One region of the Streptomyces sp. NPDC048636 genome, then DNA from elsewhere that is predicted to be linked to it. Evidence: riboswitches for the same ligand, from Rfam matches in the RefSeq annotation. Region 1 holds a riboswitch; each other region holds the start of a gene.

Region 1 (3,268 bases):
CCTCCTTGCGCTCGTAGAAGCGCACTCCGCCGACGACCTTGTAGGGCAGCCCGACCCGGATGAAGACTTCCTCGAAGACACGGGACTGGGCGTTGGTGCGGTAGAAGACGGCGACATCACCGGCCTTGGCGTCGCCCGCGTCCGTCAGCCGGTCGATCTCGTCGGCGACGAACTGGGCCTCGTCGTGCTCGGTGTCGGCGACATAGCCGGTGATGGTCGCCCCGGCCCCGGCCTCGGTCCACAGGTTCTTCGGGCGGCGGTTCTCATTGCGCTCGATCACCGCGTTGGCCGCGCTGAGGATGGTCTGTGTGGAGCGGTAGTTCTGCTCGAGCAGGATGGTCCGCGCCTGCGGGTAGTCCTCCTCGAACTGGAGGATGTTACGGATGGTGGCGCCGCGGAAGGCGTAGATGGACTGGTCGGCGTCGCCCACCACACACAGCTCACCGGCCGCGGTCTCCTCGGTGTCCGTGCCCACCAGCTCGCGCACCAGGGTGTACTGCGCGTGGTTGGTGTCCTGGTACTCGTCGACCAGCACATGGCGGAACCGGCGGCGGTAGTGCTCGGCGACATCGGGGAACGCCTGGAGCAGATTGACCGTGGTCATGATGATGTCGTCGAAGTCCAGCGCGTTGGCCTCGCGCAGCCTCGACTGGTACATCGCGTACGCCTCGGCGAGGGTCTTCTCCAAGCCGTCCGACGCCTGCCCGGCGAAGGTCTCCTCGTCGATCAGCTCGTTCTTCAGGTTGGAGACCTTGGCGCTGAACGACTTGGGCGGGAACCGCTTGGGGTCCAGGTCGAGATCACGGCAGACCAGCGCCATCAGCCGCTTGGAGTCGGCCGCGTCATAGATCGAGAACGATGAGGTGAAGCCCAGCTTCTTGGACTCGCGGCGCAGGATCCGGACACAGGCGCTGTGGAAGGTGGAGACCCACATGGCATGGGCCCGCGGGCCCACCAGCTCCTCCACCCGCTCCTTCATCTCGCCCGCCGCCTTGTTGGTGAAGGTGATGGCGAGGATCTGGCCGGGGTGCACTCCGCGCGCGCCGAGCAGATACGCGATGCGGTGGGTGAGCACCCGGGTCTTGCCGGAACCGGCGCCCGCGACGATCAGCAGGGGGGTGCCGGTGTGCTCGACCGCGGCCCTCTGCTGCTCGTTCAGCCCCTCGAGCAGGGCGGCCGGATCCACGGGGGGCCGCGCCGCGCCGTCCCGGTAATACGCCTCCCGGGGCACGCTCGGCACCGGCTCGTCGTGCGCACCGCTGAAGAGGTGGTGCGGTACGTCCTCGCCACCGCCGGAGCCATGGTGCTCGGGGACCTCATGGCCCTCGTGGTCCTCGGGCGGCGGGTGCTCCTCGCCCGAGGGCCCGAGGTCCGCCAGGAAGCTGTCGTCAAAGAGGCTGCTCATCGCTGACCGAGTCTAGGCCGCGCCACTGACAGCCCACGTACGAACATCACGAAACGGTTTCGGGCAAATCACCCACCAGCCTTCACAGGAGCCCCACGAGTTGGCTACCGTCCTGCGTCAGGCAGTCCGGACACCCGTCGGCGAACAGCGTCGGCACGGGCGGCCGCCGCCGAGTCCGGTCCCGCCCCACGGCAGCCGGAGCCGGGGACCCACACGTTCCACCGGGGTGAATCGGCCCGGGAGACGGCACCTCGTGTGCCGCCCGGACGGGCCGTAGGGCAGCCTTCCGTCCGCCCGAACCCGACAGCTAACCCGGTAGGCGGTCCACGGAAGGAGTCGCCTCCCTTGGCGTCGCACCGCAAACCGCGGGCCCGGATACCGGCCGCCGGTCAGAGCCGGCGGACCGCCGTCGGGCTCACCACGGCCGCCCTGGCCTCGGCCACCCTGCTCTCCCAGACGGCGAACGCCGCGCCGGGCGATCCCAAGCCCGCCACCCAGTCGATCGAAGAGGTCAAGAAGAAGGTCGACAGCCTGTACCACCAGGCGGAGAGCGCCACCCAGGGCTACAACGCCGCCAAGGAGCGGACCGAGACCCAGCGCGCCAAGGTCGACAAGCTGCTGGACACGGTCGCCAAGCGCACCGAGAAGCTCAATGAGGCCCGGCGGACCCTCGGCTCCCTGGCCGCCGCCCAGTACCGCAGCGGCGGTATGGCCAGCAGCACCGCCGCCATGCTCTTCTCCTCCGATCCGCAGGACGTCTTCGACCAGTCACACCTGATGGACCGGCTCTCCGGCCACCAGAAGAAGGCCGTCGAGGAGTTCCGGACGCAGCGGACGGAGGCGGCCAGGGAGCGCGGCTCCGCCACCAAGAGCCTCGCCTCGCTGACCTCCTCGCAGCAGACCCTCAAGGCGAAGAAGAAGTCCGTCCAGAGCAAGCTCTCCGAGGCCCGGCGGCTGCTGTCGAATCTGACCGCCAAGGAGAAGGCACGTCTCGCGGCGCTCGAGAAGAAGAAGCAGGAGGAGGCCCGGCGCAAGGCCGCCGAGCTGGCCGAGAAGCAGCGCAAGGCGGAGGCCGAGCGTCAGCGGCAGCAGGACGGGAACGACGGCTCCGGCTCGTCCACCCCGTCCAGCCCCGCGCCCTCCAACAGCACCAAGGCGGCGAAGGCCATCGCCTTCGCGCAGGCCCAGGTCGGCAAGCCGTACGTCTGGGGTGCCACCGGCCCCAACTCCTTCGACTGCTCGGGACTCACCCAGGCCGCCTGGAAGTCCGCCGGGGTCTCCCTGCCGCGCACCACCTGGGACCAGGTGAAGGTCGGGACGCGGGTATCGACCTCCGATCTCGAACCGGGCGATCTGGTCTTCTTCTACGACGACATCAGCCATGTCGGGCTCTACATCGGCGACGGGATGATGATCCACGCGCCGAAGCCGGGTGACGCGGTGAAGAAGGCGCCGATCACCGAGATGCCGGTCTATGGCAGCGTCCGCCCCGCCTGACCCGGCGAAGCCGGATCAGGCGGGGCGCCGCCGACGCGAGGCCGGGGGCCGCCAACGGCCCCCGGCCGACCCCGTGTCGCCGTGCCGGACCGCGACCGGTGACAGCGGTACCCGAGGCCGTCGCAGAAGACCGCGCCCCCGCCCCGGCCGGAGCCGGGGCGGGGGCGCGGTGGGGGGGTGACGGTTTACGTGCCGGGCTTGCGGCCGTAGACGTAGACGTCGTCGCCGTTCTTCAGCAGGCTCCAGTACTTCTTCGCGTCGGACTTGTTCATGTTGACGCAGCCGTGGGAGCCGGGCGGGGACCACACACTGCCCGCGATCGAGTGGAACGCCTGACCGCCGTCGAAGAACTGGCTGTACGGCATG
Region 2 (3,268 bases), on a different contig from region 1:
GGGTTCGAGACCACGGTCAATCTGATCGGCAACGGGATGTACGCGCTGCTGCGCCACCCGGTTCAGCGCGCCCGGCTCCAGCAGGCCCTGGAAGAGGGGGACGAGCGGCTGCTCGCCGCGGGCGTCGAGGAACTGCTGCGCTATGACGGCCCGGTGGAGATCGCCACCTGGCGGTTCGCCACCGAGCCGCTGACCATCGGCGATGAGCGCATCGCCGCGGGCGAACCGGTGCTGGTGGTGCTCGCCGCCGCGGACCGCGACCCCGAGCGGTTCCCCGAGCCCGATGTGCTGGACCTCACGCGCACCGACAACCAGCATCTGGGCTACGGCCACGGCATCCACTACTGTCTGGGCGCCCCGCTCGCCCGGCTGGAGGCGCAGACCGCCCTCGCCACTCTGCTGCGCCGACTGCCCGATATCCGGCTTGCGGTGGATTCGGATGATCTGCGCTGGCGCGGTGGGCTGATCATGCGCGGACTGCGCACCCTCCCCGTGACATGGAATTCCCGGGGTGGCTGAGGCGCCGAAGCTCCTTGGCGGATGACATAAGTGACGAATGATCAGCGGCGTGACCGGGGCGTGACCTGGGATACACCGGCTTGTGATGATCGAGTGCCGTCGCTATGTTCAACCGACAACTCCACCGCCACACGAGAGGCCACCACATGCGTTCCGGGAACGGTCGGCACCGCCGCCCCCGCCAGGCTCCGGCCATCGTCGTCGCGGCGGGCATCACGGGTGCCGGGCTCGCCATCCCCCTCTTCGGGGCCAGCGGGGCCCAGGCCGCCTCCACCGCCACCTGGGACCAGGTCGCCGAGTGTGAGAGCGGCGGGATGTGGAGTGCCAACGAGGGCAACGGCTTCTACGGCGGCCTCCAGCTCACCCTGTCCATGTGGACGGAGCACGGCGGCACCGCCTACGCCCCGCGTCCCGATCTGGCAAGCCGCTCCCAGCAGATATCCGTGGCCCAGTCGATCCTGGACGAGCGCGGCCCGGACGCCTGGCCCAGCTGTGCGGTGAACGCGGGGCTGACCGACGGCGGCGACGCCCCCGAGGTGGACCCCGGGATCACCCGGGAGCCGTCCCTCGGCCAGCGCGGTGACGGCGGGGAGGGCGGCGAGCGCGGCGGCTCGGCGGCCGAGGACCGCGGGGACGCATGGGATTCCTCCGGGGACTCCTCCGGCTCCTCGGACGAGTCCGGCGATGAGCGGTGGGCGCCCGGCGACGACGAGGGATCCGAGGCGGACCAGGAGGAGGGGACAACGCCCTCCCCGTCCGCCTCGCCCACCGAGGAGGACGACGAGGACTCCGCGTCGCCGTCCCCGTCGGACACGAAGTCCTCCGACTCCCCGGACCGCCCGGACGCCTCGGCGTCCCCGGACGAGAGCGAGTCCCCGGACGAGAGCGCCGACCCCGCGCCCACCGGCCGCCACCGCGGCGCCGGGGACCCGGACGAGGCGAACGGCGACGAGGAGGCCCGGCGGCCCTCCGGGCGGCATGCCTCCCGGGACAGCGGGGAACGCGCCGAGGGGTCCTCGGACGACGGCTACCTCGTGCGCCCCGGTGACAACCTTTCAGAGATCGCCCAGCGCGAGGAGCTGTCGACCGGCTGGCACGGCCTCTACAAAGACAACGAAAGCCTCATCGGGGACAATCCGGATCTGATCCTCCCGGGTCAGCGGTTGGATCTGAGCGCCAAGGGGCGGTAGTTCGGGGTGAATTGCCCGATCTGGCGACGGTGAGACATACCTCTCGTCACATTGCCCGGAGCGCACCCCCTGTCCGATCTCTCCGCACCCGGCCCCACCTGCGTAGATGTGGGCCGGGAGAGATCAAATACAGCACCTCTCGCTGCGAATGGGGTGTTTGAACCTTCTCGGGGGGTGTGTTTACGGTCTTCCCGCTCGCCACCGCGGGCACCGTCGATCGTCACGCCGAATCCTGCCGGCGGTCGGGGGGAACCGACGCGTCAGCGCCGAAGGCAGGAGCGGGGGACCCAAGGTAGGTGCCGAACGGCCTGTGGACACGGGCTCGTCGGCTAGGGGTGAAGCCGGGTGTGATCGATCGTCGATCATTCGTCGATCGGTGGTGCACCGGCCGGGCAACTCACGTCCGAACCCGACAGCTCACCTCGTAGGCGTCGGTGAGGAAACGAACCAACGATGCTCAAGTCCAACGGCAAGCACCGTCGCCCGTCCAAGGCCACCCGTATCGCCGCCCTCGCCGGTCTCGCGGGCGCCGCCGTGGCCGCCCCGCTCATCGGGGCCACCTCCGCCTCCGCCGCCACCACCGCCCAGTGGGACAAGGTCGCGGAGTGCGAGGCCGGCGGCAACTGGTCGATCAACACCGGTAACGGCTACTACGGCGGACTACAGTTCTCGAGCTCCACCTGGGCCGCCTACGGCGGCACCTCGTTCGCCCCCACGGCCGACAAGGCCAGCAAGGACCAGCAGATACAGGTCGCCGAGAAGGTCCTCGCCGGCCAGGGCAAGGGCGCCTGGCCGGTCTGCGGCACCGGGCTGACCACCGGCGGCACCCCGTCGAGCTCCACCCCCTCCGACTCCGGTCAGCAGGAGTCCAAGGCCCCGGCGCCCAAGCCCGCGCAGCCGAAGGCCGAGACCCGTTCCGAGCCCGACCGCGCCGCGCGCCACGAGGCCCGCGGTCCGGTGAAGAAGGGCGACGGCGAGTACAAGGTCAAGGCCGGGGACACCCTGGGCGAGATCGCCAAGGCCGAGAAGGTCGAGGGCGGCTGGAAGAAGCTCTTCGAGCTGAACAAGGACATCGTCGAGCAGGCCGACCTGATCTACCCGGGTCAGCGGCTCCACCTGAGCTGACCGCGGTCCGGCCGACCGGGCCGGATCCGGGAACCGTCGGCCACGCGTCGACCACGAGCCCCGGCCGGGCGCGCCGCCCCGCGGTGCGTTCCGGCCGGGGCTCGATGGGTCTCGGCAAAGGGCTCACGGCAGAAGCTTCACGGCAAGGGCTTCGCGGAAAATGTAGATATCCGCACCCAAAACTGGCTATTTATGCCACGTCCTGTCTCGCGGGACGGGCGAACGGGGGGTCCGGCCCTCCGGTCCGGTTAGGCTCGTGTCGCTACCGCAGACACATACGAAGGAGAACCTCGTGCCGTCCATCGACGTCGTCGTAGCTCGCGAGATCCTCGACTCGCGAGGCAACCCCACGGTCGAGGTCGAGGTCGGCCTCGACGACGGCAGCACGGGCCGTGCCGCCGTTCCGTCCGGTGCCTCCACTGGCGCCTTCGAGG
Region 3 (3,268 bases), on a different contig from region 1:
GACCATCATGGCGCGCGCCCTGTCGGAGGGCACCGACAAGCACGACGCCGAGGAGTTCGCCGCCGAGCTCGAGCGCTGCGGCGCCACGCTGGACGCCCACGCCGACCACCCGGGCGTACGGGTCTCCCTGGAGGTCCCGGTCTCCCGGCTGCCCAAGGCGCTCGGGCTGCTCGCCGACGCGCTGCGCGCCCCCGCCTTCCCCGACAGCGAGGTCGAGCGGCTGGTGCGCAACCGGCTGGACGAGATCCCGCATGAGCTGGCCAACCCGGCCCGGCGCGCCTCCATGGCCCTGGCCAAGGAGCTGTTCCCGGCCGAGTCGCGGATGTCCCGGCCCCGCCAGGGCACCGAGAAGACGGTCGAGGGCATCGACGCGGCGGCCGTACGGGCCTACTACGAGGCGCATATCCGCCCGTCCACCGCGACCGCCGTCGTGGTCGGCGACCTCGCCGGGGTCGACCTCGACAAGGCCCTCGCCGACACCCTCGGCGCCTGGACCGGCGGCACGGCCGCGCCCCGCCCGGCCCCGCCGATCGTGGCCGACGACACCGGCCGTGTGGTGATCGTCGACCGGCCCGGCGCGGTCCAGACCCAGCTGCTGATCGGCCGGATCGGCGCCGACCGCCACGACCGCGTCTGGCCCGCCCAGGTGCTGGGCACCTACTGCCTGGGCGGCACCCTCACCTCCCGGCTCGACCGCGTGCTGCGCGAGGAGAAGGGCTACACCTACGGGGTGCGCTCCTTCTGCCAGGTGCTGCGCTCCACGGCCCCCTCGCCGTCCGGCGCTTCCGCGGGCGCCGCGATGCTGGCGATCAGCGGCTCGGTGGCCACCGAGGTCACCGGCCCGGCGCTGGAGGACCTCTGGAAGGTGCTGCGCACCGTGAAGGAGGAGGGGCTGACGGACGCCGAGCGCGATGTCGCCGTGCAGAACCTGGTGGGCGTCGCCCCGTTGAAGTACGAGACCGCGGCCGCCGTCGCGGGCACCCTCGCCGACCAGGTCGAGCAGCACCTTCCGGACGACTTCCAGGCGCAGTTGTACGCCCGGCTCGCCGAAGCCGGGACGGTGGAGGCCACCGCCGCGGTGGTGAGCGCCTTCCCGGCGGACCGGCTGGTCACGGTGCTGGTCGGCGACGCCTCGGAGATCGAGGGGCCGGTCCGGGAGCTGGGCATCGGTGAGGTGACCGTCGTCTCGGGCTGACCCCCGGCGCGACCCCCGGTCCCCCAACGGGCCATCAGCGGAAGGACCCTGGCATCGCATGCGATGTCAGGGTCTTTCCGAATGCCCGTTTTATAGGGAGGTTGGCTGTTTGGTTTGTGGGGAGAGCAACAAAAATCCGGATCTGTTTGGTGATCGAAAGACGGCCCGATTAGCGTCAGTGCGGCTGTTCGCCATCTACACGCCGCACCCGCGGCACGGGCAGCCATCGCCGAGTCCCCGTACGGCGCGAGCCAGGGGAGCCGGGGACCCAATGTCCCCAGGGGTGAATCGGGCGCCTTGTCCTCCGGGACGAGGGGGCCGTAGGAGACCTTCCTGCTCCGAACCCGTCAGCTAACCCGGTAGGCGAGAAGGAAGGAAGGAGTGCGCCACAGCATGGCGTTCACCCGTGCCACCGGGAAACACCGCCGTCCCCGACGGTCCGTCCGCACCGGCGCGAACATCGTGGGAGCGACCACCGTCGCCTCGGGCGTCGTCGCCGGTATCGCCGGACCCGCCCTCGCCGCCGAGCCCGCTCCCGAGCAGACCGGGCTACAGCAGGCGATCGTGATCGACGAGGGTCTGGCCGACCAGATCCAGGCCCAGGCGCAGTCCCAGGAGACCGCCGCCGCGGAGGCCGCGGCCAAGGCGCGGGCCGAGACCATCGCCCGCCAGGAGGCCGCCAGGAAGGCCGAGGCGGCCGCGAAGAAGGCCAAGGCGGAGCGGGCGGCCAAGGAGCGCGCCGCGCGCGAGGCCGAGCGCAAGCGCCTCAACACCTTCGTCTCGCCGGTCTCCGGCTCCTATGTCTCCACCGCCTACCAGGCGTCCAGCGGTCTGTGGTCCTCCGGCAGCCACACCGGTATCGACTTCCACGCGGCCTCGGGCACCTCGGTGCACGCGGTGGGCGCCGGTGAGGTCGTCGAGGCGGGCTGGGGCGGCTCCTACGGCAACAACATCGTCATCAAGATGAAGGACGGCACGTACACCCAGTACGGCCACATGTCCTCCCTGAACGTCTCGGTCGGCCAGACGGTCACCCCGGGCCAGCAGATCGGCCTGTCGGGCGCCACCGGCAACGTCACCGGACCGCACCTGCACTTCGAGGCGCGCACCAGTCCCGACTACGGCTCGGACATCGACCCCGTGGCGTACCTGCGCTCGCACGGCGTCGGCGTCTGACCCCGCCGCGGCCGTGCCCCCGAGGGGCACCTCCGTACATCTGGCACCACCGAAGGCCCCGTCCGCCCGGAGCGGACGGGGCCTTCGGTATGTCGCCCCACTCCCGCTGACCAAAAACATCCATGAAATCCCGTCCGCCATCGGAAATTCCCTGGTTCTGGAATAGAGTTGTCGAACGCCCGGCAATCGGGTGCGTTTCGCTGGGATTAAGGCGGAGGTTCAACAGTGCGGGACCGGAAGTGAACGGGGATACCGCCGAGATCACGGGCGGTCGGCGGATTTCGGCGCATGCGGTGTGCACGGCCATTCGCGAGCACATCGTCTCCGGTGCCTATCCGCCCGGCAGCCGGCTCACCGAGGAACTGCTCGCGCGCCGCTACGGCGTCTCACGGGTGCCCATCCGGGAGGCCCTGCGCACCCTGGAGTCCGAGGGCTTCGTGATCACCCGGCGCCATGCGGGCGCATGTGTCGCCCAGCCCACCGAGCGGGAGGCGGCCGACCTCCTCGACATCCGCGGGCTGCTGGAGCCGCTGGGCGCCGCCCGCGCCGCCCAGCGCCGCACCGAGGCCCAGTTGAAGGTGTTGCGCGGTCTGGTCCGGCTCGGACAGGAGCGGGCCCGCCGGGGGAGCCTGGGTGAACTGCGGCCGCTGGGCGACTGGTTCCACGAGATCCTGGCGCAGGCGTCGGGCAGTCCGAGCCTGGCCGGGCTTCTCGTCCAGGTGCGGCGCAAGATCGCCTGGGTCTACCCGTCCGATGCCCCGCACGAGCCGGAGCGGCGGCCGGAGCGGTCCGGGCCGGGAGGTGTGGGCGGGCATCCCGACCCGGTGGTGCGGGCGGTGGCGTCCTGGGCGGAGCACGGCGCGCTGGTGGACGCGGTCGCGCGCGGCGACGCCGACC

The links. A riboswitch is a leader RNA that binds a small molecule or an ion and turns the genes downstream of it on or off. The one in region 1 is predicted to bind cyclic di-AMP.
Positions count from the first base shown of each region.
Region 2: it holds a riboswitch for cyclic di-AMP, as region 1 does, so the genes downstream of both, AB0C66_RS34145 (transglycosylase family protein) here and AB0C66_RS11230 (NlpC/P60 family protein) in region 1, are expected to answer to the same signal.
Region 3: it holds a riboswitch for cyclic di-AMP, as region 1 does, so the genes downstream of both, AB0C66_RS32510 (M23 family metallopeptidase) here and AB0C66_RS11230 (NlpC/P60 family protein) in region 1, are expected to answer to the same signal.

Region 1 is NZ_JBEZHR010000003.1:144,133-147,400, forward strand. Features, by position in the region: gene pcrA (DNA helicase PcrA) at 1-1,405, opposite strand, end outside; cyclic di-AMP (ydaO/yuaA leader) riboswitch at 1,578-1,743, shown strand; gene AB0C66_RS11230 (NlpC/P60 family protein) at 1,751-2,902, shown strand; gene AB0C66_RS11235 (L,D-transpeptidase) at 3,088-3,268, opposite strand, start outside.
Region 2 is NZ_JBEZHR010000021.1:89,371-92,638, reverse strand. Features, by position in the region: gene AB0C66_RS34155 (cytochrome P450) at 1-519, shown strand, start outside; gene AB0C66_RS34150 (transglycosylase family protein) at 666-1,709, shown strand; cyclic di-AMP (ydaO/yuaA leader) riboswitch at 1,964-2,155, shown strand; gene AB0C66_RS34145 (transglycosylase family protein) at 2,163-2,834, shown strand; gene eno (phosphopyruvate hydratase) at 3,127-3,268, shown strand, end outside.
Region 3 is NZ_JBEZHR010000018.1:103,338-106,605, forward strand. Features, by position in the region: gene AB0C66_RS32505 (pitrilysin family protein) at 1-1,195, shown strand, start outside; cyclic di-AMP (ydaO/yuaA leader) riboswitch at 1,413-1,576, shown strand; gene AB0C66_RS32510 (M23 family metallopeptidase) at 1,589-2,371, shown strand; gene AB0C66_RS32515 (GntR family transcriptional regulator) at 2,611-3,268, shown strand, end outside.